2 regions of the Janthinobacterium sp. SUN128 genome follow, and region 2 is predicted to be linked to the other one. Evidence: riboswitches for the same ligand, from Rfam matches in the RefSeq annotation. Region 2 holds a riboswitch; the other holds the start of a gene.

Region 1 (14,945 bases), on a different contig from region 2:
TGGCTAAAAATACTGTGCATTTGTCCAGCGGTCGCGCCGTATTCGCCGCGTGCGCGCTACAATCGGCATCACTGCACAGCTGACGAAAACATGCCCATGACACCTCCCAGCCACCTCGATGGCGCCCGCGTACTGGCCTGGGCCTGGTCCGGCCTGCCCTTCGGCCACGTCACCAGTGAAGACGGCGCCGCCTCCATCGCCATCCACGGCCTGGCCGTGTGCCGCTACGGGGACGAGACGCAAGTCTACCGTTTCAGCTGCGACGCGCACTGGGAAACGGTACAGGATGAGGTGTATGCCAGCGAGCACGACGCCAGGGAGCAGCTGCCGGCGCAATACCGCGCCGTGGCCGCCGTATGGAACACACCATGAGTTACGCCATCCGCGCAGCCACCGGCGCCGACCTGCCCCTGCTGGCCCAGGTCGAGCGCAGCGCCGCAACCCTGTTTGCCCAGGCCGGCCCCGAACTGGCGTGGCTGGCGCAGGGAGAACCCTTGCCACTGAGCACCTTGCAGATGCTGCAGCAGCATGGCGGCGTATGGGTGGCCGCCGATGGCCAGGACCGGCCATCGGGTTTCCTGGCCGCCCAGCCGCTCGACGGCCAGTGGTTCATCGTGGAATTGTCCGTTGCCCTGCCGCATCAACGGCAAGGCCTGGGGGCGCGCCTGCTCGACGCGGCGGCAGCCCATGCCCAGACGCTGGGCTGCGCATGCCTGACACTGAGCACGTATCGCCACCTGCCATGGAACGCGCCCTACTATGCGCGCCACGGTTTCAGCGCAATCGAGGCCGCGGCGCTGGGCGCGGGTCACGCGCTCAAGCTGGCGCGCGAAGCGCAGGACGGGCACGACCCGGCGCTGCGCTGCCTGATGCGCAAGCCACTGGCCCGCTGATTCAGCACAACATTCAGCGCACCAGCTTTGCCTTGCCTTCGCTGAGCGCCTGGGCGATCACCTGGCGCGTGGTCTTGTCGGCGATCTTGACGACTTTTTCCTGCTGGCGGCCCAGGTCGTCCATTTGCTTGCCCAGCGCTTCCATCGGCTTGCTGCGCTGCTCCATCTGGCGCGACATCTGCTCCATTTTCTCGGCCTCGCGCTCGTGCACGTCGGCGATGCGGTCGTTGATCTCTTCCATTTCTTCCTGCGCATCTTCCATCTGCTGCTGCAGGCGTTCCACGTCGCGCTCGGCCGCGCGGCGCGCCGTGCCGCTCGTTGCCAGCGCCTGGCGGCGCGAGGCGTCGCCGAGCTTGCGGCCCAGCTCCTGCTGCTGGCGGCCCAGCGCGCGCAGCTGTTCCGACTCGCGCGCGCTGCCCTTTTCCAGGCTGCGGGCGCCCATCTTGCGGCCCATGTCACCCATGGCCTTGCCGTGCGCGCCCATTTGATCGCCAAGCGCGCTCATCTCCTTGCCCAGCTGTTTCGAGGGCAGCCATGCCGTACGCACCTTGCCCAGCAAGGCCGTATCCTGCAGCACGTAGGCCTGTCCCTGGTCGCGGAACCACAGGAACGGCCCCTTGATCGAGCGCTTGAGTTTTTCCACCTGCTGCGAATGAATATCGCTGTCGACAACGATGACGCCCTCGCCATCCCTCGTGCCATCGACCAGCGCATAGCTTTCGCCCTTGTCGAGCGAGCGGCTGACCTGCACGCTGGGCGCGGCTGGTGCGGCCGGTGGCGCGGGCGGTTGCGGCGGCTGCACGGCCAGCGCGCTGCCGCCAAGCAGGATACCGGCCAGACTGAGGATCAAACGGTGGGAAGTGGACATGGCTGCCTCGTCGCAAAAGTAGTGGAGCGTTGACTGTAGCGGCAACCGAATCTGGCCTCCAGCGCGCTGCGACAGGCTGCAAAAAGACCTGACTGAATGGCAAACACCGGCGATGGATGGCATCCGGGCAAAAAAACGGAGGCCGCAGCCTCCGCAAAAACGCCGTGGTACGGCGTATTTCAATTAATACAGCACGACGGAGCGGATCGATTCACCGCTCTTCATCAGGTCGAAACCCTGGTTGATATCTTCCAGTTTCAAACGGTGCGTGATCAAATCGTCGATATTGAGCTTGCCTTCCATATACCAGTCGACAATCTTCGGCACGTCCGTGCGTCCGCGCGCGCCGCCGAAGGCGGAACCTTTCCACACGCGTCCGGTCACCAGCTGGAATGGACGGGTGGAAATTTCCTGGCCGGCCGCCGCCACGCCGATGATGATGGACTGGCCCCAGCCCTTGTGGCAGCACTCGAGCGACTGGCGCATGGTGGTGGTGTTGCCGATGCATTCAAACGAATAGTCGGCGCCGCCGTCCGTCAGCTGCACGATGGTGTCGACAACGTTTTCCACCTCGTTGGCGTTGACGAAATGCGTCATGCCGAACTTGCGCGCGATGGCCTGGCGCGCCGGGTTGATGTCCACGCCGATGATCTTGTCGGCGCCAACCATCTTGGCCGCCTGGATCACGTTCAGGCCGATGCCGCCCAGGCCGAAAACGACCACATTGGCGCCCGCTTCCACCTTGGCCGTAAACAGCACGGCGCCCACGCCCGTCGTCACGCCGCAGCCGATGTAGCAGACTTTGTCGAATGGCGCATCTTCGCGGATCTTCGCCAGGGCGATTTCCGGCACGACGATATAGTTCGAGAAGGTGGATGTGCCCATGTAGTGGAAGATGGGCTTGCCGTCGATGGAAAAGCGCGAAGTCGCGTCCGGCATCAGGCCGCGGCCCTGGGTCGAGCGGATCGACTGGCACAGGTTGGTTTTTTGCGACAGGCAGAATTTGCACTGGCGGCATTCCGGCGTGTACAGGGGAATGACGTGGTCATCCTTCTTCAGGCTTTTCACGCCCGGGCCCACGTCGACGACGATGCCGGCGCCTTCATGGCCGAGGATGGACGGGAAGATGCCTTCCGGATCAGCGCCCGACAGGGTGTAGTAATCGGTATGGCAAATGCCCGTGGCCTTGATTTCGACCAGTACTTCGCCCTCGCGCGGGCCGGCCAGGTCGACTTCTTCGATCGTCAGCGGGGCGCCCGCCTTCCATGCAATCGCTGCTTTGGTTTTCATGTGTGTCCTGTCTATGGTTGAACCAGGCGCGCCAGCGCGCCGTATCGCCACATCATAACAAGGCAGGCGCCGACATGCCACGCCGGCGCCGGTGCAACGCTTACTTGAAACACTTACTTGGTTTTCGCCCGGTTCAAAAAGGCGCCGTGCAGGCCGTTCAGGGTTTCTTCGGCCAGCAGCAGCTGGCTGGCGATTTCATTGATCTTGCGGCGGCTGGAACGGGCGTGGTCGCGCAGCACTTCGAACGCCGTGTTGCGGTCCGTCTGGAACTTGCCCATCAGCAAACCGACAGCCAGGCTGGTTTCGCGGCCGGCGGCCAGCGCCGCATTCAGGTTCAGCTCGGTGCGCCGGAGCTGGCGGATTTCATCGGCGCGCGCCAGACCCGCTTCAAACGCGGGCATCAAGCGGCCTTCGTCGACGGGTTTGACGACATAGCCGACGGCGCCATAGGCGGCCGCCTGCTTGCCCGATTCGCTGTCGCCGCTGCCGGACAGGAACATGAACGGCACGGCCGTTTCGCCATGCAGGCGCTTGGCCAGCTCCAGGCCGGACATGCCCGGCATATGGATGTCGAGCAAGGCCAGGTCGGGCTCGCGCTGGGCGATCAGCTGCAGCGCCACTTCGGCCGAATGGGCCAGGGCCGTCTCGTAGCCGGCATGGCGCAGGACTTCGCCGAGGAATTCCAACAGGAGTTGGTCATCGTCAACGATCAGGATAAGGCGTTTCGCGGCGGCTGGCTGACTCATGGGCAAAGGGACCTCGGTAATGAATGATGCTCTTATTATATGCCGATTATCCGCCCAAACCAGCCCTGCACCCGCATGCTCATGCCGCAAACAAGTGATTGAATTGCTGCACCGCAATATTCACATCGTCCGCCTGGTATTCTTTGCCAAAGACGCTGCTGATGGCCGCCACCATGTCGGCGCCGCGCGCCACCAGCGGCGCGGCGTTCTCCGGCGTCATGCCGCCGATCACCACGCAGGGCAAGGCGATCTCGCGCTTGGCCTGCAGCACGATATCCAATGGTGTCGTGACCGGATACTTTTTCACCAGCGAGGGATAGAAGCCGCCGAAGGCCACGTAGCTGGCGCCACCCGCCTCTGCCGTCCGCGCCAGGGCCATGTCGCCATAGCACGAGGCGCCGACGAGCTTGTCCTTGCCCAGGCGCGCGCGCACCTGCGCGACGGACGCATCCGTGCCGCCCACGTGCACGCCGTCCGCGTCGAGCTCTTCGCACAGCTCGATAAAATCGTTGATGATGAAAGGCACGCCATATTTGCGGGCCAGTGCCAGCAAGGCGCCCGCCTGCTCGCGCCGCTGTTCCGCCTCGGCGCTCTTGTGGCGGTATTGCAGCAGGGCCACGCCACCGTGCAAAGCCTGTTCCGTGATATCGAGCAGGCGGTCGGTGTCATCCCAGTTCGGGGTAACTAGATACAGTCCACGCATGATGTTTTCCTTATTGAATGAATCGTTGCGGCATCAGCTGGCCTGGCGCAACCGCATACGCGCCGGCCAGGGTCGCATGGCAATAGGCTTGCGCGCCATCAAGCGCTTCGGGCAATGCCTGGCCCAGTGCCAGGCGCGCCGCGATGGCGGACGCCAGGGTACAGCCGCTGCCGTGGAATTCGCCGGGCAGGCGCGGCCAGCGCCACTCGCGCGCCCTGTCCTCGCCATCGTGCCAGCGGTTGACGATCACCTCGCCTTCGCCATGGCCGCCCGTCACCAGCACGTTCTTGCAGCCTTGCGCGCGCAGGTTTTTCTCGCCGCCGAGGGCCGCCGCTTCCGGCCCGTTCGGTACGATGACGGTAGTCACCGGCAGCAAGGGCGCCAGCGCCAGCACGGCGTCGTCCCGGCTGAGCACGTCGCCATGGCCGCTGGCCAGCACGGGATCGAGCACGACAGGCAAATCCGGCCAGACCAGCCGCAATTGCGCGATCAGTTGCGCAATGACGGCCGCATTCGCGGCGCTGCCGGGAATGCCGATCTTCACGGCATCGATGGCGATCCTGTCGATCAGCGCCTGCGCCTGTCGGCGCAGCAATTCCGGGGCCACAGGCTCGACAGCAAACACGCGGTCGTTGTCCTGCACCGTCAGCGCCGTGATGACAGGCAAGGCATGCGCGCCCTGCGCGGCAATCGCCACGATATCGGCGGCGATGCCGGCGCCGCCCGACGGATCGGCGCCGGCAAACACGAGCACGGTGGGACGCCGTCGCGCCATCACGCCAGCCGGCCCGCCATCGGCGACGATGGCGAAGCAGCGAATTTACGCGGCATGCGCCCCGCCAGGAATGCTTCGCGCCCGGCCCGCACGGCCAGCTTCATGGCATGCGCCATGCGCACGGGGTCGCGCGCACCGGCGATGGCTGTATTCATCAGCACGCCATCGCAGCCGAGTTCCATGGCAATGGCCGCATCCGACGCCGTGCCCACGCCTGCGTCCACCAGCACGGGTACTTTCGCCTGATCGATGATCAGCGACAAGTTCCACGGATTCAGGATGCCCATGCCCGAGCCGATCAGCGACGCCAGCGGCATGACGGCCACGCAGCCGATGTCCTCCAGAATCTTCGCCTGGATGGGGTCGTCGCTGCAGTAGACCATCACGTCGAAGCCATCCTTGACCAGCGCTTCGGCCGCGACCAGGGTTTCCGGCATGTGCGGAAACAAGGTTTTTTCGTCGCCCAGCACTTCCAGCTTCACCAGATTGCGCCCGCCCAGGAGCTCGCGTGCCAGTTGCAAGGTGTAGACGGCATCTTTTGCGTTGTAGCAGCCGGCCGTGTTCGGCAAGATCGTGTACTGGTCCGGTGGCACGAAATCGAGCAGGCTGGGCGCGTTCGGGTCCTGGCCAATGTTGACCCTGCGGATCGCCACCGTGATGATCTGCGCTTCCGCCGCATCCGTCGCTTCGCGCGTCTGCGGCAAATCCTTGTACTTGCCGCTGCCCACCAGCAGGCGCGATGGGTACTGTTTTCCTGCGATGGTCAGCAGGTCGTTATTTGTTGCGGTGTTCATGTGCGTTTCCTTGTCTATTCTCAATTTAACCGCCGCCAATCGCGCGTACGATTTCCACGTGATCCTGAGTTTCCAGGACCCGGTCCTGCCACGCCTTGCGCGGCACGACGTTGCGGTTGACAGCCAGCGCCAGCGCCTGGTTTTCCAGCGACAGGGCGGCGATCAATTGATCGAGGGTTTGCCCCGGCGGCACCTGGTGCGGTGCGCCGTTGAGCGTGATGGATATCAATGCAGGCATCACGCTCTCCTTCAGACCTTGCGGTACAGCTCGGCGCCGTTCTTGATGAATTCGATGGCCTTGATTTCCATGCCCTGCTTGAGCGCCTTATCTTCCGCGATACCCATGCCGGCCGCGTATTCGCGCACTTCCTGCGTGATCTTCATCGAGCAGAAATGGGGGCCGCACATGGAGCAGAAATGCGCCACCTTGGCCGAATCCTTGGGCAGGGTTTCATCGTGGAATTCGCGCGCTTTGTCCGGGTCCAGGCCGATGTTGAACTGGTCGTCCCAGCGGAATTCGAAGCGGGCTTTCGACAGCGCGTTGTCGCGGATTTGCGCGCCCGGATGGCCCTTGGCCAGGTCGGCCGCATGCGCCGCGATCTTGTACGTGATGATGCCATCCTTGACGTCCGCCTTGTTGGGCAGGCCCAGGTGTTCCTTCGGCGTCACATAGCACAGCATGGCCGTTCCATACCAGCCGATCATGGCCGCGCCGATGCCCGAGGTGATGTGATCGTAGCCGGGCGCGATATCCGTCGTCAACGGTCCCAGGGTGTAGAACGGCGCTTCGCCGCACTGCTCCAGCTGCAAGTCCATGTTTTCCTTGATGAGCTGCATCGGTACGTGGCCCGGACCTTCGATCATCACTTGCACGTCGTGCTTCCACGCAACCTGCGTCAGTTCGCCCAGGGTTTTCAGTTCGCCCAGCTGCGCCTCGTCGTTGGCGTCGTAGATGGAACCGGGACGCAAGCCGTCGCCCAGCGAGAACGACACGTCATACGCCTTCATGATTTCGCAGATCTCTTCGAAATGCGTGTACAGGAATGATTCCTGATGGTGCGCCAGACACCATTTCGCCATGATGGAGCCGCCGCGCGAGACGATGCCCGTCAAGCGCTTGGCCGTCATCGGCACATAGCGCAGCAGCACGCCCGCGTGGATGGTGAAGTAGTCGACGCCCTGCTCGGCCTGCTCGATCAGGGTGTCGCGGAAAATTTCCCAAGTTAAATCTTCGGCCTTGCCATTGACCTTTTCCAGCGCCTGGTAGATGGGCACGGTGCCGATTGGGACGGGGCTGTTGCGCACGATCCATTCGCGCGTCTCGTGGATATGTTTACCTGTGGACAGATCCATCACATTGTCGCCGCCCCAGCGAATGGCCCAGGTCATCTTTTCCACTTCCTCACCGATGGAAGACGTTACGGCGGAATTGCCGATATTCGCATTGATCTTCACGAGGAAATTGCGGCCGATAATCATCGGTTCCACTTCCGGGTGGTTGATGTTGGCGGGAATGATGGCGCGGCCGCGGGCGATTTCCTCGCGCACGAATTCCGGCGTGATTTCCGCCGGGATGCTGGCGCCGAACGACTGGCCAGGATGCTGGCGGCCCATCAGGTCGGCCAGGCGTTCTCCCATGGGGCCGGAAGCCTTGAGTTCGCGCAAATACTCCTGTCGGCGCATGTTTTCGCGGATGGCAACGAATTCCATTTCCGGCGTGATGATGCCTTGGCGCGCGTAATGCATTTGCGTCACGTTCTTGCCGGCAATAGCGCGGCGCGGCTTGCGGTGCAAGTTGAAACGCAGCTCGGCCAGTTTCGGGTCCGCCAGGCGGGCGATGCCGTAATCGGAGGTCGGACCGGGCAATTCTTCCGTATCGGCCCGTTCCATGATCCACGGCAGGCGCGGCGTATCGAGGCCAGAGCGGATGTCGATCTGCACGTCCGGGTCCGTGTAGGGGCCGGAGGTGTCGTAGACGTAGATCGGCGGATTCTTTTCGCCGCCAAACGACGCTTCCGTATCGGACTGGCTGATCTCGCGCATGGGCACGCGGATGTCGGGCCGGCTGCCTTGCACGTAAATCTTGCGCGAATTGGGCAGCGGCGCGATGGCGGCTTCGTCGACCGTGGCGGTGGCGGAGAGGAATTTCGGGTTGGCGTTCATTTTGGCTCCTTGGCTAGACTGTTTTTAAGCCTGGAGCCAGCTAAGGAGGTTCGGCTGCGCGCACGCGGAAAAGCGGGGTGCGTTCATCCTAAAGCTTCCCTTCGCTGGCATTATCCAGATCAGGTTCGGAGGGTATTTCTCACCCGCGCTTGCACCGTGTTTCCACAGCGAAAGGCAGGACCCCTAGCGTTTGCCGCCTTGCGGCAGCGAGCCAATTATACGCGGTTCACGCCGCGTGGCCAGATGATTTCTTGCAGGTGTCGTCTTTGCGCATCTGCTGCATTGCAACAGACGCTATCGCGCTTATTTCTTCTTGCCCCAGCGCCAGCTGGTCGGTTCGCCCTTCAGCTGGCAGATGAAAATGAGCACGGCAACGATGGCCACTTCATAGACGATATAGCCGACCAGCATGGTTTGCGGCGGAAACAGGAAGGCGCCGCAGGCGAACAGCGCCAGCGCGGCCAGGAACACCAGCCAGCCTTGCCAGGTGATGGGCAGGCCCCAGCCCCAGCCATAGGTCTTGGCGGGGAACCAATAGGAGGGAGATTTGTCAGCCATGATGCTTTCCTTGTGGATGTGGATGGCACCAAGTATAAATCAGGCGATGCGCAAGCGCTCCGTGACATCGAGGCCGATGCCGCGGTAGCCGATGAAGCGGCTGCCATTGTCGAACATCGGTTCGCCGCTCACTTGCAGGTACTGCGTGCTGCCGTCGAGGTTGGCACGGCTGTAGATGAAATCAAGGAACGGTTCGCGTGCGGCAATTTTTGCGTCGAGCAGCGCGCGTTCGGTGGCATTCCAGCGCTGTGGCTCTTCCTCGCTGCCAATGCCCAGCATTTCGGCCACGGGACCGGAAAAGCGCGTCAGATTGCCTTGCGCATCCTGTTCCCAGTACCAGTCGGACGACAGTTCCGTGAAGCGCTGGAAGCGCGCTTCGCTTTCGCGCAGCTCCGCCGTGCGCGCTTCCACCATCTGTTCCAGCGACTTGTTGTATTCGGCCAGCTTCTGGTACAGCAAGCGCACTTCCAGCATGTTGTGGATGCGCGTTTTCACTTCCACCAGGTCGAAGGGCTTGCTGACGAAATCCTTGGCGCCCGCTTGCAGCGCGCGCAGCTTGTGGCCGGGCTGGGCCGTGATCACCAGCACGGGCAGATAGCTGCCCGCCTCGATGTCGCGCAAGCCTTCCATCACCTCGAAGCCATCCATTTCCGGCATCTGCAAGTCGAGCAGGATCAGGTCGTAACGGTGCTGCTGGTGCAGCGCATGCACGGCTTGCGGATCCATGGTGGAGGTGATGCGCGTATAGCCGGCATTGCGCAGCACCTGTTCCAGCAGCATGACGTTGGCCTCCTGGTCATCAACGATGAGGATGCTGGCGTTCAGGATCTCGGTGGCTTGAAGCATGGCGGTATTCCTAAAATTAAGTGCTGAATTAGCGTACTGCGTGAGTGTCGTCGGCCAGGCCGTGCGCGGCCGCATGGTGCAGGGCCACGTCGAGCGCATCCATGAACTCGACGACCTTGATCGGCTTGGTCAAATAGCGGAAGAAACCCGCTTCCAGGCCTTTCTCGATGTCGCGTGGCACGGCGTTGGCCGACAGGGCCATCACGGGAATGTGGCTGGTGAGCGGGTCGTCGTGCAGGATATGCAGTGCGCCGAAGCCGCTGATGCCGGGCAGGTTGATATCCATCAAGATCACGTCCGGCTGATACGTGCGCGCCAGGTCGATACCCAGGTGCGCATCGATGGCTGTGAGCAACTTCAAATCGCTGCGGCGGGCGATCAGTTGCTCCACCAGCGCCAGGTTGGCGGGATTGTCTTCCACGTACAGCAAGGTGCGCTGGCTTTCCTGCGGCACCTGCACCTGCGGCAGCGCGTCGCCATCGCCCAGCACCAATGCCGGCGCGCTGCTCGAAGCGAGCTCGAACCAGAACGTGGTGCCCACGCCCACCGTGCTGTCGACGCCGATGGTGCCGCCCATCAATTCGATCAATTGTTTGGTGACGACGAGACCGATGCCCGTGCCCTCTTCCGTGCTGTTTTCCTGTCCCAGGCGGTTGAAGGGCTGGAACAACTGTGCCACCTGGCCCGCATCGAGGCCGACGCCACTGTCGCGCACGCTGACCCGCACCTTGGCGCCGCGCTGGCTGCAATCGACGGTAACGGTGCCGCCGCCCTGGTTGTACTTGATGGCGTTCGACAACAGGTTGACCATCACCTGTTTCACGCGCGTGCGGTCCGCATGCACATAGAAGGCCTGGCCGCAGCGGGGGAAGTGCATGCGGATGCCGCGCTTTTCCGCCTGCGGCGCGATCATCGCCTGGCAATCCTGCAGCACGTCGAGCAGGGACATGGCTTCCTGTGACAAGGTGACCTTGCCCGATTCGATCATGGCCAGGTCGAGGATCTCGTTAATCAGGCGTAACAGATACCAGCCGCCCTTGAGGATTTGTTCGATCGAGCGCTGCTGCGGCGGGCTCGGTGGCGGCACGTCGGACGCCATCAGCTGCGCAAAGCCCAGCACGGCATTCAGGGGCGTGCGCAATTCGTGGCTCATGCTCGACAGGAATTCGGACTTGGCGCGGTTGGCCTTTTCCGCCACCAGGCGCGCCTTCTTCAACTCCGCATTGTTGGTCTCTACCAGCGAGCGCGTATACGCCTGCTGTTCGCGCAGGCGCTGGTCCAGCAGCGCCTGTTCCGCCTCGACCTGCTTGCGTGCCGTATTGTCCGTGCCGATCAGCAAGTAACCGATGACCTTGTTCTGCACGTCGCGCAAGGCCGTCACGGAGACGATGGCCGGGAAGCGGCTGCCATCCTTGCGGATGTAGGTCAGTTCATAAATGTCTTCGATGCCGCGCGTGGCCTTGAACACGAGCGCTTCCACGCCGGGCGTGATGACCCTGTCGAGTTCGGCACTGAGGGCGGCCGCGCGCGCGACGATTTCTTGCGCATCGGAAATACCGGCCGGCGTCAGCTTGTCCACCACGTCGCTCGCTTCATAGCCCAGCATGCGTTCGGCGCCCACGTTGAAGATCTGGATCACGCCCTGCGCATCGGTGGCGATGCACGAGAAATTGGCGCTGTTGAAAATCGCATCCTGCAAGGCGCCCGCCTTGAGCAGCTGGCGCGGCAGGCTGGCCGCCAAGGTGCGCCGGTACAGCGCGACAAGCAGCATCAGCAGCAAGAAGACCAGCGCGTCGATGACGCATGCCGTCTCGAACGGCGCGCGCCAGGCCAGCAGGCCGATGGCCAGCAGCACGATGGCGCTGAACGAAAACGCCAGCGCCATGGGCCAGCGCGACGGTGCGCGCGGGGGAATGTTTTCAACAGATTGCATGGGGTAGCCTGAGCTGTAACAACGATAAAAAAAAGATGCGGTGTTCAGTGCGCCTGGCGCTGGCGCACATCCGACAACAGGCGCGTGAATTCCTTTTTGACCACGCCATAGCATTCGCACACATGGCCTTCGAGGCCGGCACGGTCCAGCACGGAGATATGGCCGCGCCGGTAGCTGATGAAGCCGCGCGCCTGCAGGCGCCCGGCCGCCTCCGTCACGCCTTCGCGGCGTACGCCCAGCATGTTGGCAATCAACTCCTGCGTCATCGTCAGCTCGCGGTTCGGCAGGCGGTCCATGGTCAGCAGCAGCCAGCGGCACAGCTGCTGCTCCACCGTATGGTGGCGGTTGCAGACGGCCGTTTGCGACATTTGCGTGATCAGCGCTTGCGTATAGCGCAGCAGCAAGCGCATGACGGGACCGGCGCGGTCGAACTCTTCCATCAACAAATGCGCCTTCAGCCGGTAGCCGACGCCGCCTGTCTGCACGACGGCGCGGCTCGGCGTCGAATTGCCGCCCATGAACAGCGACACGCCCACGACGCCTTCATTGCCGACGCCGGCAATTTCCGACGAGCCGCCGTTTTCCAGCAGGTAGTGAATGGAAACGATGGCCGTGGTGGGGAAGTACACATGCTGCAGCTTGTCGCCCGAATCGTAGATCACGTCACCGAGCAGCATGGATACTTGCTCCAGGTGGGGGGCCAGGCGCGCGAAATCGGCGTCGAGCATGGCGGCGAGCAAATGGTTTTGATTCGGGTTGTGTAACTGGGCATGCGGACTCGACATGGGCAGGTTTCCTGTTTTCCAGTCGTCAGCTAGGGGATAGTTGAAAGGCGTCCGAACGAGGGTCGCCATGTAGTGCAGCGTAACACAGCGCTTGCACAGTGACCCGACTATATTTCTTGTCGGCATGCCCGTCCGTTCGGTAGCGAACGGACGACATTTCGCCGCCCGCCCTACAGTCAGTCACTGCCCGGCCTGCCTGATCATGGATCGGCACCGGCGCTGCCACGGGGCCACCATGCAATCATTCTTCAAGCGCATCTCCATTTCTGTTTCTACCTCGGCCCTGCTCACCCTGGCGTTCGGGCTGTGCCTGACGGCCCTGTGCTACGTCTCGGCACGCCAGATCGAAGCGGAAAGTGCCCGGCTGCTGCTGCAGTACCATGCCAGCGGGCACACGCTGGGCGCCGCCCTGCTGCCGGCCAAAGGCATGGGCCTGGACGCCAGCCATCGCGGCTCGCTGTATGTGCTGCTCGGTGGTGTGCTGTCGAGCCTGCTGGCGGCCGCGTATGTGTATCAGCTGGTCTCGCGCAATTCCGTGATTGCCCGCATCACGGGCGAGCGCACGGCGGCGCTGCAGTTTGCCAATTTGCGCCTGTCCGAAGACATCGCCGCGCGCATGCACAATGAAAAGTCGCTGCGGCTGCGCGAACGCATCATCGAAGTGTCGGCCAATGCCATCATCCTGTGCAGCGCCGACGCACCGGGCTATCTGATCGAATACGTCAACCCTGCCTTCGAGCGCATCACCGGCTATACGGCGGGCGAAGTCATCGGCCAGCGCCTGGAAGACTTGCAGGGTCCCGAGCAGGGGCGGCAAGACATGCACGCCATTACGGCGGCCCTGCGCGAACAGCGCGAAGGCAAGGCCATCGTGCGCAATTTCCGCAAGGATGGCAGCAGCTACTGGAGCGAGCTGTTCGTCGCGCCCGTGCGCGACGATGGCGATGGCGCGCTCAGTCACTTTGTCGTGGCGCAATACGACATCAGCACCGTCATGCGTTTCGAACAGGAAATGGAATTCCAGGCCAGGCACGATATCCTGACGGGCCTGGCCAACCGGGCACTGCTGCGCGAACGGCTGGAGCAGGCGATGGCCGTGACGCGGCGCAGCGGCCTTCCCCTGTGGGTGGTTTTCATCGACCTCGACCGCTTTAAATTCGTCAACGATACCCTGGGCCATGATGCAGGCGACCTGGTGCTGAAAAGCGTGGCCGAACGCCTGCGCGACGCCACGCGCGAAGTCGACACGGTGGCACGCCTGGGCGGCGACGAATTCGTGCTGCTGCTGCCCCAGCATGGCAATGGCGAACCGGGCGCGGCCATTCTGCAGCGCATCCAGGACGCCGTGGCGCAACCGCTGCAACTGGGCGAATATGAATTTTTTCTCAGCTGTTGCATGGGCGTGGCCGTGTATCCCGATGATGGACAGAATGCCGACACCCTGATCAAGCACGCCGACATCGCCATGTACCGCGCCAAGGAACAGGGACGGGGCAACTGGCAATTCTATGCCTCGGGCATGAATGCGGGCACCCTGGAGCGCCTGGGGCTGGAGAGCGAGTTGCGCCACGCCCTGGAACGCGGGCAATTCCACCTCGAATACCAGCCCCAGCTGGACTTGGCCAGCGGCGCCGTGGTGGGCATGGAAGCGCTGCTGCGCTGGCAACATCCGCAACTGGGGCGTATTCCACCTGCCAGCTTCATCGGCCTGGCCGAGGAAATGGGCTTGATCACCCCCATTGGCGACTGGGTGCTGCGCACGGCGTGCGCCCAGACGCGCGCCTGGCAACTGGCCGGCCATGGCCCGCTGCGCCTGGCCGTCAATCTGTCGGCGCGACAATTCAAGCAAAGGAATCTGCTGCACGCGGTGGCGCAGGCACTGGCCGAGACAGGCCTCGATGCGGCCCATCTGGAACTGGAATTGACGGAAAGCATGGTCATGCATAACGTGGAGCAAGCCACGGCCATCATGGCCAACTTGAAGGCGCTGGGCGTGCAATTGTCCATCGACGACTTCGGCACCGGCTATTCCAGCCTGGCCTACTTGCGCCACTTCCCTATCGACGTGCTGAAAATCGACAAGACCTTCGTCAGCGACATCACGCACAGCGACGACGACGCCGCCATCGTGCGCGCCATCATTTCACTGGCGCACAGCTTGCGCCTGAAAGTCATCGCCGAAGGTGTGGAAACGGAACAGCAGCTGGCCTTCCTGCGCCAGCAAGGCTGCGACCAGATGCAGGGCTATTTGTTCAGCCGCCCCCTGGCCGCCCCCGCCTTCGAAGCGCTGCTGCACGAAGGCAGCATGCTGCCCGCCTAGCGTGACGGTTTAAAACGCGTGGCGCAGGCCGACGTTGAAGGCGCGGTTGCCGCTGCCCACTTCGGTGGCATTGCCCACCATGTAGGCGGCATCGTTGCGGTTACGGATGTGCGCGTAGGCAACATACACCTTGCTGCGCTTGGACAAGGCATACGTGGCGCCGATGGCCAGCTGCTGCGCATCGCGGTTGGCAGCGTCGCGGTCATCCTTGCGCACATACGAGGCCAGCAGGGTAGTCGCGCCGAGCGGCACGGATACACCGACGATGGCG
Region 2 (14,945 bases):
CTCGATGCGGTCTTTACCAACGGTGCGCGCCAGGTGCTTGAAGCGCAATTGTTCGAAGGCGAAGCGGGTGGCATGAGCGGCATGGTGCGCATCGAAGCCAATTACGATGCGGACAGCGCCACGGCGCGCATGGTGGTGACGGACCTGGGCGACGAGCACGCGCGCGAATCGGCCTTGCGGCGCGCTTTTGTGATACTCGACAGTATCCGCGAAGGCGTGCTGGTGACGGACAGTGCCAACCGCATCATTTCCGTTAATCCCGCTTTCACTACCATTACCGGCTACCAGGCGGAGGAAGCCATCGGCCGCGATCCGTCCTTCCTCGGCGGCGGCACGCATTTGCCGCATTTCTATGAAGCCATGTGGCGCAGCCTGCACCAGGATGGCAGCTGGTATGGCGAACTGGTGAACCGCCGCAAGAATGGCGAGCGCTTCGTCGAGTCGCTGTCGATCACGCCCATGCGCAGCCCGGATGGCGCGATCAGCCATTTCGTCGGCGTGTTTTCTGACATCACCGAGCGCAAGCTGGCCGAAGCGGACTTGCGCGAGCTGCACCGCGAGCTGGACCAGCGGGTGGTCGACCGCACGGCCGAATTGCTGCGGGCCAACCAGCATCTGCAGCTGGAAGTACACCAGCGCGAGCGGGCGCAGGAAGCCTTGCGCGATGCGGAGCGCTTCTTTCACGCCACCATCGATTCATTGACGGACCGCGTGCTGGTGCTGGACCGGGCGGGCCGCGTCGCGCATGCCAACCAGGCGTGCCTGGATTTTGTCGGGCAGATGCAAAAACCGCAGAATTACCTGGAGTTTTGCGAGCTGGACCCGCGCTGGCAGCGCAGCGCCGGGCGCGAGCTGGCCGCCGGCATTCGCGCCGTCATTGCCGGCAATGCGGACACGTTTGCGCTCGAGTATGAGTTTGCCACGCGCGCCGGTCCCCGCTGGTCGCAGGCCAGGATCAGCCGCTTTCTCGGCGAAGGGCCGCTGCGCGTGGTGGTGGCGCATACGGATATCACCGAACGCAAGCTGATGGATGGTGCCCTGCGCCAGTCGCATGCGCAGCTGCGCCAGCTGGCGCTGCACCTGGAAACGGCCAAGGAGGACGAGCGCAAGCGCATTTCGCGCGATATCCACGATGAACTGGGACAAAACCTGCTGGCGCTGCGCATCGATATTTCCATGCTCAGCGCGCGCACGGAAGGTTCCCATCCGCGCCTGCACCGCCGCGTCGGCGCCGTGCTCAGCAACGTCGACACCACCATCAAGAGCGTGCGCGGCATCATGAACGAGCTGCGCCCGATGGCGCTGGACCTTGGCTTGCAAGCGGCCATCGAGTGGCAGGTGGGCGACTTCCGCAAGCGCAGCGGCGTCGCTTGCCAGCTGCTGATACGCGACGAGGCATTGTTTTCCGCCATCGGCAGCCAGGTCGAGATCGTGCTGTTCCGCATCGTGCAGGAAGCGCTCAGCAACGTCATGCGCCATGCCCAGGCCAGCCAGGTGGAGATCGAACTCAGCTCGGATGCCTGCGCCGTGTATGTGGCCATCAGCGACAACGGCATCGGCATCACGCCGCAGCAGCAGCGCAAGAAACAGTGCTTTGGCCTGATCGGCATCGCCGAGCGGGTGACGGCGCTGGGCGGGCAATTCGAGGTCGGCATGCCGGCATCGGGCGCCGGTTGCCGCCTGGCCCTGCAGATTCCCTTGCAGGGGACGGGGCGGCCGGCCGCCTGATACAGAAATTGCAATGGGTTAATTTTTGCCGACTCATGCCGCCTGGACAGGCTATACTTTCGCCTGCTATTTATGGAGGGGCATATCTTGTTCAAAACAATCGTTTTACCAGTCGCCTTGTTGGGCGCGTTCGCCGGCGCACACGCCGACGAAGGGCAGTGGCAACCACACCAATTGCCACAGCTGAAAGCCGAACTGAAACGGGTCGGCATCGAAATTCCTGCAGAAAAACTGGCTGACCTGAGCAAGCACCCGATGAGCGCCATTGTGTCGCTGGGCGGCTGCTCGGCCGCTTTCGTTTCCGACGCCGGCCTGGTGGTGACGAACCACCATTGCGCGTATGGCGCCGTGCAGCGCAATTCCACGCCGGAACACAATTACATCACCAACGGCTTCCTGGCCAAGACGCGCGCCGCAGAGCTGCCGGGCGGTCCGAACAGCCTCGTGTATGTGACGGACAAGGTGGAGAACGTCAGCGACCGCGTCTTGAAAGGCTTGACGGCCGACATGAGCGGCCGCGCGCGCCACGAAGCCGTGGAAAAGCGTATCAAGGACCTGATCGCCGAATGCGAAACGGACAAGATGTACCGCTGCTCAGTGCCTGCCTTCCACCGCGGCCTCGAGTACTACCGCATCCGCCAGATGATGATACGCGACGTGCGCCTCGTGTACGCGCCATCGGACAAGATCGGCAACTTCGGCGGCGATATCGACAACTACGAATGGCCGCGCCACACGGGCGATTATTCGTTCCTGCGCGCCTACGTGGGCAAGGATGGCCGTCCGGCCGACCCGTCGCCCGACAACGTGCCGTACAAATCGAAGGATTTCCTGGTGGTCTCGGCCGAAGGCTTGAAAGCCGGTGACGGCATCTTGCTGGCGGGCTACCCCGGCCGCACCAGCCGCTACAAGCTGCCGGCGGAAATCCGCTTCGCGCGCGATACGGCCTTCCCTTTGAAAGTGTCGGAACTGCAAGCGGACCTGGCCGTGATGGCTGACGCCACGAATGGCGACGCGGCCGCTGCCGTGCGCTATGCGAGCGTGGTGAAAAGCATCAACAACGTGCTGAAGAAAACCCAGGGCTTGCTCGATGGTTTCGCGCGCAAGGACATCGCCGCCATCAAGGACGTGCAGGATGCCGAGTTCCGCGCCTGGTATGCGAAGCAGCCGAACGTGTCGCCGACCCTGCTGGCCGAACTGGACGCGGCGATCGCCAGCGACATGGCCTTGAGCGAAGAAGAGTTCGCCTGGAGCGTGGCCACCAACAGCGACTTGCTGAAAAGCGCGCGCACCCTCTACCGTTTGTCGCTGGAGCGCCAGAAGGCGGACGCCGAGCGCGAATCGGGCTTCCAGCAGCGCGACCTGGCTTTCATCAAGGCCCGTCTGGCCCGTCTGGAACAGTCGTATGTCAACAAGGTCGACCAGGCGCGTTTTGAAGCCGGTCTGAAGCGCTACGCGCAACTGGCGGCGAAGAGCCATCCGCAAGGCCTGGACGCGCTGCTGCCGGCGCCAGCTGCCGTGGCGGCCCTGTACCAGCAGACGCAACTGGCTGACACGGCCAAGCGCCTGGCCTGGCTGGAAAAGGACCAGGCCGCTGTTGCCCAGTCCGACGACGCCTTCATGGCGCTGGCCATCAAGTTGCAGCCCGTCGAGGCGGCGCTGGAAGAGCGCCGCAAGGAAATCGACGGCAACCTGGAACGCGTGATTCCGCAATACATGCAAGCCGTGATTGCCTGGAAAAAGTCGCAAGGCAAACCGGTCTATCCTGACGCCAACTCGACCCTGCGCGTCACGTATGGCACGGTATCGCCGTACTCGCCGCGCGATGGCATCACCAAGGGACCGTTCACGACCGTGGAAGGCATCGTCGAGAAAGTCACGGGCAAGGCCCCGTTCGAAGCGCCGCAAGGCTTGATTGACGCCGTCAAGCAAAAACGCTACGGCCAGTTCCGCGACCCGGCACTGGGTACGGTTCCCGTCAACTTCCTCACCAGCGCCGACACCACGGGCGGCAATTCCGGCTCGGCCGTGATGAACAAGCGTGGCGAATTGATCGGCCTGAACTTCGATTCGACGTATGAATCGATCACCAAGGACTGGTACTTCGACACGGCCATCACGCGCGCCATCCACCTCGACATCCGCTACATGCTGTGGGTGATGAAGGAAGTGGACCATGCGGATAACTTGCTGCAGGAAATGACCATCAAGTATCCGAAGGCTGCCAAGAAGTAATTTTTCCCAGCTGGGATAAAAGCCGCATCCGCCGCAGGGCCGATGCGGCTTTTTTGCGGCGGCGCCACGTATAATTCCCATTCACCCTTATTCATTTCCGACAGGCCCGCCATGCCCCTGACTCCCGATTCGCCGCCTGATTGGCAAACGTTTGAAACAGCATACGACGTCGAAGAAACCTGCTTCAAGCTGGCCAGCGCGTCGCTGGCCTTGCTGGGCGCGTCCCCATTCAAGGATCAGGCATTTTCCGCCTTTGCCTTCAACGCCGTGTCGTTCCCATCCCTTTCGCTGAGCCTTGACACCGATCCCGCCAATCGGGAGCGCGATTACTATCCTCCGGACTGGTCGAACGAGTGCATCGAAGTCGACGTGCCGGAAATCGGCCAGCTGTGGGAGGAGGGGTATGCAAGGATCGAAGGCGCGCTGCTCGAGCTGATCGACGCTGCCGATGACGAACTGCTCGATGCCATCGAGGAGGGCTATCTGCACAGCCTGAGGAAAACCATGGTGCGGCTTGAAACGCGCCAGGCTTTCGAGCAGATCAAGACCTGCCCGCAATTCTGGACCGTGGTCACGCAGATCGACGCCGATACGGAGGAAGAGGAGCGGCTGCTCGACCAGGTGCGCCAGGGCCTGCCGGCGTGAGCCTCCGCCGCCATTGCAGGCCGCGCGCTATAGCAGGGCCTGCCAGCGCCTGACTTCCGCGTCCGTCAGCATCGGCCCCCAGCTGCCGCGCAGCGCCGCATCGTGCTGCACATAGTGCGCAAGCGGTGGCGTCGCCACGCCGTGCCTGGCACAGATATCAAGGACGGCTTCCAGCTGCCGCCGGCTTGCCGGAAGGTCATCGCCATACCAGGTGCAGGCGCTCGTTTCCAGCACATGCCCGACAAGCTGCTCCAGCGTGCCGAGCAGGTGCCCGGGCATGGCCAGGCGGATGTCATCCGGCCAGGGGTCGCCCATGCCGGTCACCGCCAGGGAAGCAAAACCATGCTCCCATGCCGAAAAATCCCCAGGCGCGATCTGCGCCACTTTCCACACGTGTTCGGCGAATGCGGACAGCGCCGGATGGTGAATGTCAAAGCGCTGGCAAAAGCGTTGCAGGCAGCTTACGGCAATGCATTGCCTGGCGGTCACCGAGAGCGTGTCTATCGATATGTTGTGCATGAAAGTTCCTGACGTTGGCACTCGCCGATCACTGGGTCAATCTGACTTGATTGCGGTTGCCCCGCCTGGCAAGGCAGCCTGCCGCAACGCCTCCACCGGCAACTGGAAAAAGCGCGGCACCATCGCCGGCGACAAATCGTCGCCGCCGTCCGCCATGGCCAGGCGGCCACTGAGCAGCAGCATCACGTAGCCATGGCCCAGCGACCAGCCGGCGCTGGCGGCGGCCTTGTCCCAGCGCGGGTCGAGGCCCGCTTCGCGCACGGCCGCGCCGGCCGTCTGCAGCACGTACTGGAAGCATGCTTGCGCCGCTTCCATCAGGGCGGGGAACTGGCGCACGTCTTGGTGTTCGAACATCAGCCGGTAGTGGGCTGGCGCGGCCAGGGCAAATTCGATGTATTGCTGGCCCAGCAGCTGAAAACGCTGTTCGGAGGGCAGGCTGCCCTGCGGCGGCAGTTCTGCCTCCCATTTGGCGATCAGGCTGGCGAAGCCGGCTGCCGCCACGTCGGCCAGCAAGGCTTCCTTGCTGGGGAAGTGGCGGTACACGGCGGCGATCGACACGCCCACCGTGCGCGCCAGTTCGCGCAGGGAAAGGGTGGCGTCGCTTTGCTGCGCCAGTTGGGCGATGGTGGCGGCGACCAGGGTGTCGCGCAGGTTGCCGTGATGGTAAGTACTTGTGCTTGTCATTCTATGTTATCGCTGTTCACATTGTCGTGTATGATGGCCATGTTATCACTGAACACATGGAGAGCACATGCAAGAGATAAGCAACGTGGTACGCGCCGTGGCCTTGCCGCCAGGCGCCAGCATCGCCCCCTTGTATCCGGGCAGCAACCTGGCCGACGCGTATGCCGTCGGCCTGCCCAGCGCTGGTGTACGGCAGATGGATATGCAGGCCCTGGCGCGTGTGGTGCTATGCAGCCAGCCGCGCTGGGCGCAGTGGCTGCTGGCGGTGCGCGACACGATAGTCTCACCCTTCGGCATCAAGACGGCAAGACAGCTGGCGGCCAAGCCTGATGGACGCATCGGCATCTTCCGCATCTTTGCCGTCAGCGATGATGAAATCATCGTGGGCGAGGACGATAGCCACCTGGACTTCCGTTTGTCCGTGCTGCGCAACCGGGACGCGGGGCTGCATGGCAGCGTTACCTTTTCCACCGTCGTGCATTGCCATAACTGGATAGGGCGTACCTACATCCTGGTGATCCGGCCATTTCACAAGCTGATCGTGCGGCGTACGCTGGCGCGCGCCGTCAAGGGGGGCTTTGCCTGAGTAGGGAAGGGCTGCGGCGGTGCGGGCAATCTTGCTTATTCATGGCTGGTATTGCATACTGCACCACCAGCCTCATCACGATTCCCATGAACGATACGCTTCTCCTGCTGGGTTTTGCCACCACGCCGCTTGAACTGATTTCCTTTGTCCTGGCATTGACAACCGTTGCGCTGAACATCCGCCAGAATCACTGGGCGTGGCTGTTCGCCATCATTTCCTCGGCCGCCTACGGTTTCGTGTTTTTCGAATCGCGCCTGTATGGCGACATGGCCTTGCAACTGCTGTTTATCAGCGTCTCGTTCTGGGGCTGGTACCAGTGGCTGCACCCGGCCAGTGGCGGCAAGACCTTGCCCGTCACGCGCCTCGATGGACGCGGCTGGATGGCGTGCGCCGCGGGCTGGCTGGTCGGTTTTCTGCTGATCGCCTGGCTGCTGACGACGACGGATACGGACGTGCCCCACGCGGACGGCTTCCTCACGGCCGGCAGCCTGGTGGGGCAATTCCTGCTGTCGCGCAAGAAACTGGAAAACTGGATCGCCTGGATCATCGTCGACGTGCTGTATGTGTGGCTATACCTGCACAAGGGACTGACCCTGACGGCCGTGCTGTATGCCTTCTTCGTCGTGATGGCCATCATCGGCTTGCTGGCGTGGAGAAAGTCGGCCCCGGCCGCGCCGAGCGCGATGGTCCTCAAGTGATGGAGCGTTGCGTGCGCGTGGACATCCTGGGCGCGGAATCGTCGGGCAAGTCGACCCTGGCAGCCGCCCTGGCCGAACGCTACGGCACCGTCTGGGTGCCGGAATACTTGCGCGAATTTGTCGAGAAGCAGGGCCGGGTGCCCGTCGCAGCCGACCAGTTTGGCATTGCGCGAACGCAAGTCGAACGTGAAGCGGCTGCCACCGCGCAGGCGCGCCACTTCCTGTTTTGCGATACGACGCCGTTGATGACGGTGGTCTACAGCCGCCATTATTTCAATGGCGCCGATGCGCCGCTGGCGGCGCTGGCCGATGCCACGCAGTACGACCTGACGTTGGTGACGGCGCCCGACAGCCCGTGGGTGGCCGACGGCTTGCAGCGCGAGTCGGAAGCCGTGCGCCAGCTGATCTACCGCTATCTGCTCGACGAGCTCGATGCGCGCGGCATCGCCTACCACGTGCTGCACGACAGCCTGGAGGCGCGCCTGGAACAGGCGGCGCCCTTGCTGCAGCAGGCGCTCGATGCGGCGCCTGCCTCTACGTCAACTTAATTAAAAGTCGAATTGCGCCGACACCTTCAAGGTGCGGCTTGCACCCGGGAACAGGTAGCCGCCTGCTTCCGGAGTCACATCGCGCCAGTAGAACTTGTCCGTCACGTTGTTGACGGTGGCGCGCAGCACGGCTGGCGTGCCGGCCAGGCGCGTGGCCCAGGCGGCGCCCAGGTTGAACACGCTGTACGAAGGCACGAAGGTGGTGTTGTTGTTTTCAAACGCCTTTTTGCCCGCATATTCCCAGCTGCCATTCACGCTCAAGCCCGCCACCTGCTGCACGGCGTAGTTCGCGTGCACGGCCGCCTTGAAGGCCGGCACGTTGGGCACGCGCTTGCCATCGTAGTCCGCACTGCCCGTGCCTGATTGCTGGCTGTTCAGGGCCGTGATGGACGCGCCCAGGTTCAGGTTGGCGCTGGCCTTGCCCTGGGCAGATAATTCCAGGCCACGGTGCTGGGCCTGGCCCGCGCGCACGAAGTTGTAGGTGCTCATGCTGCTGTCGAGGTACTGGTTGAATTCCAGGCCTTTGCGGATCTGGAACAGGGTGGCGGCCACCATGAAGTCCGGCGTCAGGTCCGCCTTTACGCCCAATTCGACCTGCTTCGAGCGGCTCGGCGTCAGTTCCACATTGGCATTTTCCGCGTAGCGGTCGGCCGTGCCGCCGTGCTCCATGCCCTGCGAATACGATGCATACACGGCGATATTGTCTTGCGGGTTGTACACCAGCGCCACGTTCGGCAACAGGAAGTCGTGCTTGGCGCGGATTTCCGTGTCGGCCTTGAGCACATACTGGTAGCCATCCACATTGATGTGGCGCAGGCCGCCATGCAGCTTCCAGTTGGGCGCCAGGCTGACGATGTCTTGCACGAAGACGGATTTTTCCTTGTCGTTGCGTACCAGGCGCACGGGGCCCGTGACGCCGTCGGATGGCACGACGATGACGGGGCGATAAATGTTGCTGATGCCCACTTCGTCGTACACGTACTTGCCGGCCCGGTCCTTGCGGTTGAAGTACGACACGCCGGCAGTGAATTCGTGGCGCAGGCTGCCGGTGGCGAACTTGCCCTGGATCATGGCTTGCGCGCTCAGCGGCTTTTTCGTTTCGCCCAGGCTGCGGAAGTCCCATACGGAGAAATCGCCATTGCTGCAGAAGACGGGCGCCCAGCCTTCCGGGCTGCAGCCATACGGATACGCCGTGTAGTCGTCGCGCTTGAACGAGTGCTGGTTGGCGGACAGGGTGGCGTGCCAGTCGTCATTGAAGGCGTACTGGAAGCGCAGGCCCAGGTTGCTGGTGACGGTTTCCACCGGATGCGTCCACGGCTGCTTGTTGAGCATGGCGTCGGCGCTGATGTTGGCCGGCAGGCTGCCGTTGCTCAGCAGCTGGAAGCCGGGCGCCGTGACCTGCGCCTTGTCCTGGTAGTCGGCGTCGAGCTGCAGCAGGGCTTGCGGGGAAATCTGCCAGTCGAAGGCGCCGGAAATGAACCGACGGTTGCCGTCCGCGCCCTTGATGTAGGAACGCAGGCGCTCGGCCGCCACGTTGACGCGGTAACCGAAGCGCGTGTCTTCCAGGCGTCCGCCCAGGTCGACGGCGCCATACACGGTGCCCCGTTCGCGCGCTTCCACGGTGACGGTGCGCAGCGGTGCGGCGGTGGGGCGCTTGACGATGAAGTCGATCACGCCGCCAGGCGCGGCCACGCCTGCCTGCAAGCCGGCCAGGCCTTTTAAGACTTCGATGCGTTCCTTGTTTTCCAGCGGAATTTGCGTGTCGCCAGGAATGGCTACGCCATCCTTGCGGTAGCTGGAGTTCGTGTCGAGCTTGAAGCCGCGGATGGTGAACTGTTCCGCGTAGCCGACGGCGTTGTACGACTCGTTGATGCTGGCGTCGAGCTTGACGGCATCGCTGAGATTGCGGATCTGCAAGTCCTGCATGTCTTTTTGCGAAATGACGGTGACGGACGCCGGTGTCTGCAGCAGCGGCGCGTCGGCAAAGCCGCCCACGGAGGCGCGCTTGGCGGCCGGCGCCTTGCTGGCCGTGACGACGACTTCGGCCATGTTTTGGGCCTGCGGATCGGCGGCTTCGGCGGTGTCGTTCGCAGCAAAGGCAGGCGCGGCAAACGCGTGCAGGATCGCCAGGGTCAGTACAGGACGGGAAAAATGCGCAGATAAATTCGGTGTGGACATAGATTGCTCGTGGTTCAAGCCGTCTCTGTAAAGAGCACGGCAGGCTGCTTGTTCGGCTGGCGCCAACGCAGGAGCTATCAAAGGAGGGAGGTACTTTGCGCTTTCCTTCGCTGGCATTATCCAGATCAGGTACGAAGGGTATCTCTCACCCGGATGACTGCTCCAGGACCCCTAGCGAAATGACAGCTTAGCATGAACCACGGCCAGCTGTCCCCCTGGCTGACCGTTTTACAACAGTGTGGCTGGAATTTGCAAACTGCGCTACAGACTCAGTTCCAGCACCTTGCGGCTGACGGCGGGCGTCACTTCGCGCTGCTCGCCCAGCGCCGTCATGCCGTGCGCTTCCAGGGCGGACACGACGGCATCCACGCTGGCGTGGTTCAGGCCGTAGTCGGCCAGGCGCGTTTTGACGCCCATGTGGCGGAAGAAGAATTCCGTGCGCGCGATGGCGGCCTCGATGCGGCCATCCTCGTCGCCGCCGTCGAGTCCCCAGACGCGGGCCGCGTATTGCAGCAGCTTGGCGCGCTTGGCCTGCTTGCGCACGCGCAGCATGCTGGGCAGGATGATGGCCAGGGTCTGGGCATGGTCGAGCTCATACAAGGCCGTCAATTCGTGGCCGATGGCGTGCGTGGACCAGTCCTGCGGCACGCCCACGCCGATCAGGCCGTTCAAGGCCAGGGTGGCGCTCCACATCACGTTGGCGCGCACGTCGTAGTCGTCCGGGTGCGACAGGGCTTTCGGGCCTTCCTCGATCAAGGTCAATAAAATGCCTTCGGCGAAGCGGTCCTGCACGGACGCGTTCACAGGGTAGGTCAAATACTGTTCCATGACATGCGCAAACGCATCGACGACGCCATTGCCCACCTGGCGCAGCGGCAAGGTGAACGTTTTCGACGGGTCCAGCACGGAGAATTTCGGATACACCTTGCGGCTCATGAACGAGCGCTTTTCCTGCGTGGCCTTGCGCGTGATCACCGCCGAGCCATTCATTTCGGAACCCGTGGCCGGTAACGTCAATACCGTGCCGAAGGGCAGGGCGGCCTCGACGATCTTGCCGCCTTTCGCCAGGATGTCCCACGCCTCGCCCTCGTGCAGGGCGGCCGCGGCGATGAATTTGGTGCCATCGACCACGGAACCGCCGCCGACGGCCAGCAGGAAATCGATGCGCTCGCTTTTCACCATGGCCACGGCCTGCATCAGGGTTTCATAGCTGGGATTGGGTTCGATGCCGGCAAATTCCAGCAAGGTATGGCCGGCCAGCGCCGCCTTGACTTCATCGTAGACGCCGTTCTGCTTGATGCTGCCGCCGCCATACGTCATGAGCACTCTGGCATGCGGCGGGATCAGCGCCGTGATGGCGGCGATCTGGCCCTGGCCGAAGAGGATTTGCGTCGGATTGTAAAAGTCGAAATTGAACATGGGGCTCCTGCCGCTGGGGTTTAGGCTGTTGCTGAGCCATGATTATGGCCGAACGGGTGGAAACGTGTCGTGGACGCTTGAGCTTTTCGCCCGCGCGGTGGAGAATGCAGCCGATGTCACCACCACGCGAAAAGGAATGCGCATGACCAACGTCCCACTGGAAGAATCCGGCTTGCCGGCCACCGCGCTCGATATGCACCGCGCCATCGGCGCCACCATCGCCGCGCTGCAGGCGCTGGACTTGAACAGCCAGCGTTTCGAGGCATGCACGGACCCGGAACTGCGCCGCGTGCTGGCGCATGCGGGCGACACCAGCCGCAAAGAAGCGGCCATGCTGCTCGAATGGATGCGCCGCCGCGATGCGCGCCTGGACGCGGCCATGAAGGAAGCGCTGTTCAAGGCGGGACCGATTGTTGCCCAGTATCACTATGACGAGAAAATATTGTAACTATTGGTTTGTTGCTGTGGCGTACCATGCGCCACTTTTGCATCGTTTCGCGTAGACTGTGCCCCGAACACGATTTTGGGGGAGTTTGCAACGATGAGATCATTACCATACCGAGAAGGCAGCTGGTTTGCCGTGCCCTTGCCGGGCGGCGGCTATGCCGTCGGCGTGGTGGCGCGCAGGGCGCCTGCCGGGCGCATCATGCTGGCGTATATGTTCGGGCCGAAGCGCGACAGCTTGCCGACGCTCGATGAGCTGGAAGGCTTGCGGCCGGAACAGGCCGTACGTCGCCTGCGCACGGGCGACATGGCCCTGCTCAACGAGCGCTGGCCCCTGCTGGGTGACAGCCTCCACTGGGAGCGCGACGCCTGGCCCATGCCGGCCTTTATCCGCCGCAATGAATCCTTGCAGCGCGCCTGGCGCGCCAGCTATGCGGACGCCGACCCTGCCAAGCTGAACCGCGAGGAATCGATCCCCTTCGATACGCCGGGCATGGAGAGCGATTCCCTGTACGGCTACGGGGCGACGGAATTGCTGATGAATAAATTGCTGGCGCAAGAGCAGGCGTCCGCTTGACCGTTGTCGGGCGGCGAAAACGCCGGAGCCGGTAGCGTAGGTCGGATTAGCGCCTGGCGCGTAATCCGACAGGAACAGCCGACAATGTTGTCGGATTACGCGAGGCAAGGCCTCGCTGATCCGACCTACGCCGCTGGCAAGCTGATCTGAAACGCGAGGCCGCCGCCTTCGCGGTTGCGCACTTGCAATTCGGCACCATGGCGCAGCAGCACGCGGTCGACGATGGCCAGGCCCAGGCCGGCGCCGTTTGCCTGCCCGCGCGCCGTGTCGAGGCGGGTGAACGGCTTCATCAGTTGCTCGATCTTTTCTGCCGGCACGCCCGTGCCGTGGTCTTGCACTTCGATGATGACCTTTTTCGCGCCGTGGCTGGTGCGCACCTGGCAGGCGATGTCGATTTCCGTCACGTCGCTGCCCGGCGTCTTGCCATAGCGGCGCGCATTCTCGATCAGGTTGTTCAGCACGCGGCGCAGGTCGGTGGGGTTGCCCATCGCATGCGCGCCGTCGGCGATGCTGGCGTTGATCTTCACATCCGGCAGGCGCATGGCTTCGCGCGTCATGTCGCTGAGCAGGCCGCTCAGGTCGACGTCCGTAAAGCTCGACGCTTCCGTCGGCTTGGCGTAGTCGAGGAACTGGCCGATGATGGCGTCCATCTGCCCGATATCGGACTGGATGCCTTCGCGCGCCTCGTCCGACAGGTTCGCCATTTCCACTTCCAGCTGCATGCGCGCCAGCGGCGTGCGCAAATCGTGCGAAATGCCGGCCAAAATCACGGCACGGTCCGATTCCACCTGTTTCAGATCATCGACCATCTGGTTGAAGCTGCGGTTCGCCTCGATAATTTCGATCGGGCCCTTTTCCGGCAGCGGCGCCGGCTGCTTGCCCTTGGCGATATCGCGCGCGGCCGCCGTCAAACGCGACAGCGGCAGATTGATCAGGCTGGAAATGATGGCTGCGCCCAGCAGGGACAGCAGCGACACCAGGCTGGCCCAGCCCAGCCACTGGAAGCCCGTCAGGCCGCGCAGGCGCTCACGGTCCAGCATCAGCCAGTACTCGTCGTCGTCGATCTTGAAGCTGACCCAGAAGCCGGCCACGCCGTTGACGCGCGCGGAAAAGCGCGTGTCCTTGCCCAGCTTGGCCTTCACCAGCGCCTCGATGTCGGGCATCAGGTAATTGTCGGGCGGCGGCTCGATGCGGTCGTCCTCTTCCAGCGAGAAGATGCGGATGCCTTCATTGCTGACGAGGTCGAACAGCAGCTCGCGGCGCAGTTCGGGAGCCGAGTGCGTCAGTGCCGCATGCGTGATGGTGACGACGGAAATGATCTGGGCGGAAATCTGCTGCGCCTGCGGCTCGCGCTGGATGAAGGAAATCATGCTGAACCAGGCGATCATGCTGACCGTGGTTAAGGTGCCGAGCAGCAAAAAGGTGCGCCAGAACAAGCCGCTTTTCAGCCGCGCCAGGCTGATATCGGGAAAAAGCTTCATCATGCCTCGCCTGCGATCAGCGCGGCTGTCCGTCCGGGATAAAGACGTAACCTAAGCCCCACACGGTCTGGATGAACAGGGGGCTCGACGGATCAGGTTCGATGAGTTTGCGCAGGCGCGAGATTTGCACGTCCAGGCTGCGGTCGAACACTTCGTATTCGCGGCCGCGCGCCAGCTCCATGAGTTTCTCGCGAGACAGCGGCTGGCGTGCATGGCGGGCAAACACTTTCAGCACCGAAAATTCACCGGTCGTCAGCGGCACTGTTTCGCCATTCTTTTTCAGGGTACGCGTGCCCAGGTCCAGCACGAAGTCGCCGAATTCGAAGGTTTGCGGCGTTTCCGACGGCGCGCCCGGGATTTCATCGGGACCCTTGCGGCGCAGTACGGCGCCGATGCGGGCCACCAGCTCACGCGGATTGAATGGTTTCGGCAGGTAATCGTCGGCACCCATTTCCAGGCCCACGATGCGGTCCACGTCTTCGCCCTTGGCCGTCAGCATGATGATCGGCGTCTGGTCGCCCGCGCCGCGCAGGCGGCGGCAGATCGACAGGCCGTCTTCGCCCGGCAGCATCAGGTCGAGCACCAGCAGGTCGTAGCGTTCGCGCAGCCACAGTTTGTTCATGGCCGTCGCGCTTTCTGCCGTGAAGACATTGAAGCCCTGTTCGGTCAGGTAGCGCCGCAGCAGGTCGCGCAGGCGCACATCGTCATCGACTACCATGATTTTTGCCTGGTGGCCGTGGATCGATTGCGTTGTTGTATTGCTGCCGGAAGTGGAGGTTGTGGTCATTTAGGGTGTCGTGTTATCTTATATTAGTTGCTATAGTAACGCCTCGCGCGGCGTCGGCAAGGGGCTGTGGCGACCCATTACAAAGTGTTACAAACTTTACCCAATTACTCTTACTGCACCGTGTAAAGCATCATACACTGGGGCCACAGTGGAAATCAGCTTTAGTTTATACGGCATCGCGGAAGAGGAACTCAATGAATATCTTTACTAAAAAAATTCACGCCGCTCCCAGCGCAGCTATTGCTGCACGTACGACCGTGCTGTCCGCATTCGCCGTTTGTTCCGTGTTTGCCGCCAGCCTGGCGGCAGCGCAAAACCAGCCGCCGCCACGCCGTGACGACCAGCAGCAAATGCAGGCCCAGCGGTATGAACAGGTACAGCGCAGCAACAGCAATGATACGCGACTGCGCGAACAG

The links. Region 2 has a riboswitch for thiamine pyrophosphate ahead of O3297_RS12690 (TonB-dependent siderophore receptor). Riboswitches for the same ligand answer to the same signal wherever they lie in the genome.
Region 1: it holds a riboswitch for thiamine pyrophosphate, as region 2 does, so the genes downstream of both, thiC (phosphomethylpyrimidine synthase ThiC) here and O3297_RS12690 (TonB-dependent siderophore receptor) in region 2, are expected to answer to the same signal.

What each region holds. Positions count from the first base shown of each region.
Region 1 is NZ_JAPWHY010000007.1:27,695-42,639, reverse strand. Features, by position in the region: gene O3297_RS27275 (hypothetical protein) at 97-372, shown strand; gene O3297_RS27270 (GNAT family N-acetyltransferase) at 369-893, shown strand; gene O3297_RS27265 (hypothetical protein) at 907-1,761, opposite strand; gene O3297_RS27260 (S-(hydroxymethyl)glutathione dehydrogenase/class III alcohol dehydrogenase) at 1,945-3,051, opposite strand; gene O3297_RS27255 (ANTAR domain-containing response regulator) at 3,165-3,797, opposite strand; gene thiE (thiamine phosphate synthase) at 3,877-4,500, opposite strand; gene O3297_RS27245 (hydroxymethylpyrimidine/phosphomethylpyrimidine kinase) at 4,511-5,275, opposite strand; gene O3297_RS27240 (thiazole synthase) at 5,275-6,069, opposite strand; gene thiS (sulfur carrier protein ThiS) at 6,095-6,298, opposite strand; gene thiC (phosphomethylpyrimidine synthase ThiC) at 6,319-8,232, opposite strand; TPP riboswitch at 8,312-8,427, opposite strand; gene O3297_RS27225 (hypothetical protein) at 8,536-8,790, opposite strand; gene O3297_RS27220 (response regulator) at 8,830-9,636, opposite strand; gene O3297_RS27215 (ATP-binding protein) at 9,665-11,569, opposite strand; gene O3297_RS27210 (Crp/Fnr family transcriptional regulator) at 11,614-12,354, opposite strand; gene O3297_RS27205 (bifunctional diguanylate cyclase/phosphodiesterase) at 12,590-14,674, shown strand; gene O3297_RS27200 (porin) at 14,684-14,945, opposite strand, start outside.
Region 2 is NZ_JAPWHY010000001.1:2,799,773-2,814,717, reverse strand. Features, by position in the region: gene O3297_RS12730 (PAS domain S-box protein) at 1-1,728, shown strand, start outside; gene O3297_RS12725 (S46 family peptidase) at 1,816-3,963, shown strand; gene O3297_RS12720 (hypothetical protein) at 4,075-4,608, shown strand; gene O3297_RS12715 (hypothetical protein) at 4,636-5,127, opposite strand; gene O3297_RS12710 (TetR/AcrR family transcriptional regulator) at 5,164-5,811, opposite strand; gene O3297_RS12705 (DUF2867 domain-containing protein) at 5,879-6,397, shown strand; gene pnuC (nicotinamide riboside transporter PnuC) at 6,484-7,095, shown strand; gene O3297_RS12695 (ATP-binding protein) at 7,095-7,643, shown strand; gene O3297_RS12690 (TonB-dependent siderophore receptor) at 7,644-9,821, opposite strand; TPP riboswitch at 9,907-10,004, opposite strand; gene O3297_RS12685 (iron-containing alcohol dehydrogenase) at 10,083-11,240, opposite strand; gene O3297_RS12680 (hypothetical protein) at 11,383-11,688, shown strand; gene O3297_RS12675 (Imm26 family immunity protein) at 11,782-12,261, shown strand; gene O3297_RS12670 (sensor histidine kinase) at 12,387-13,745, opposite strand; gene ompR (two-component system response regulator OmpR) at 13,759-14,460, opposite strand; gene O3297_RS12660 (hypothetical protein) at 14,724-14,945, shown strand, end outside.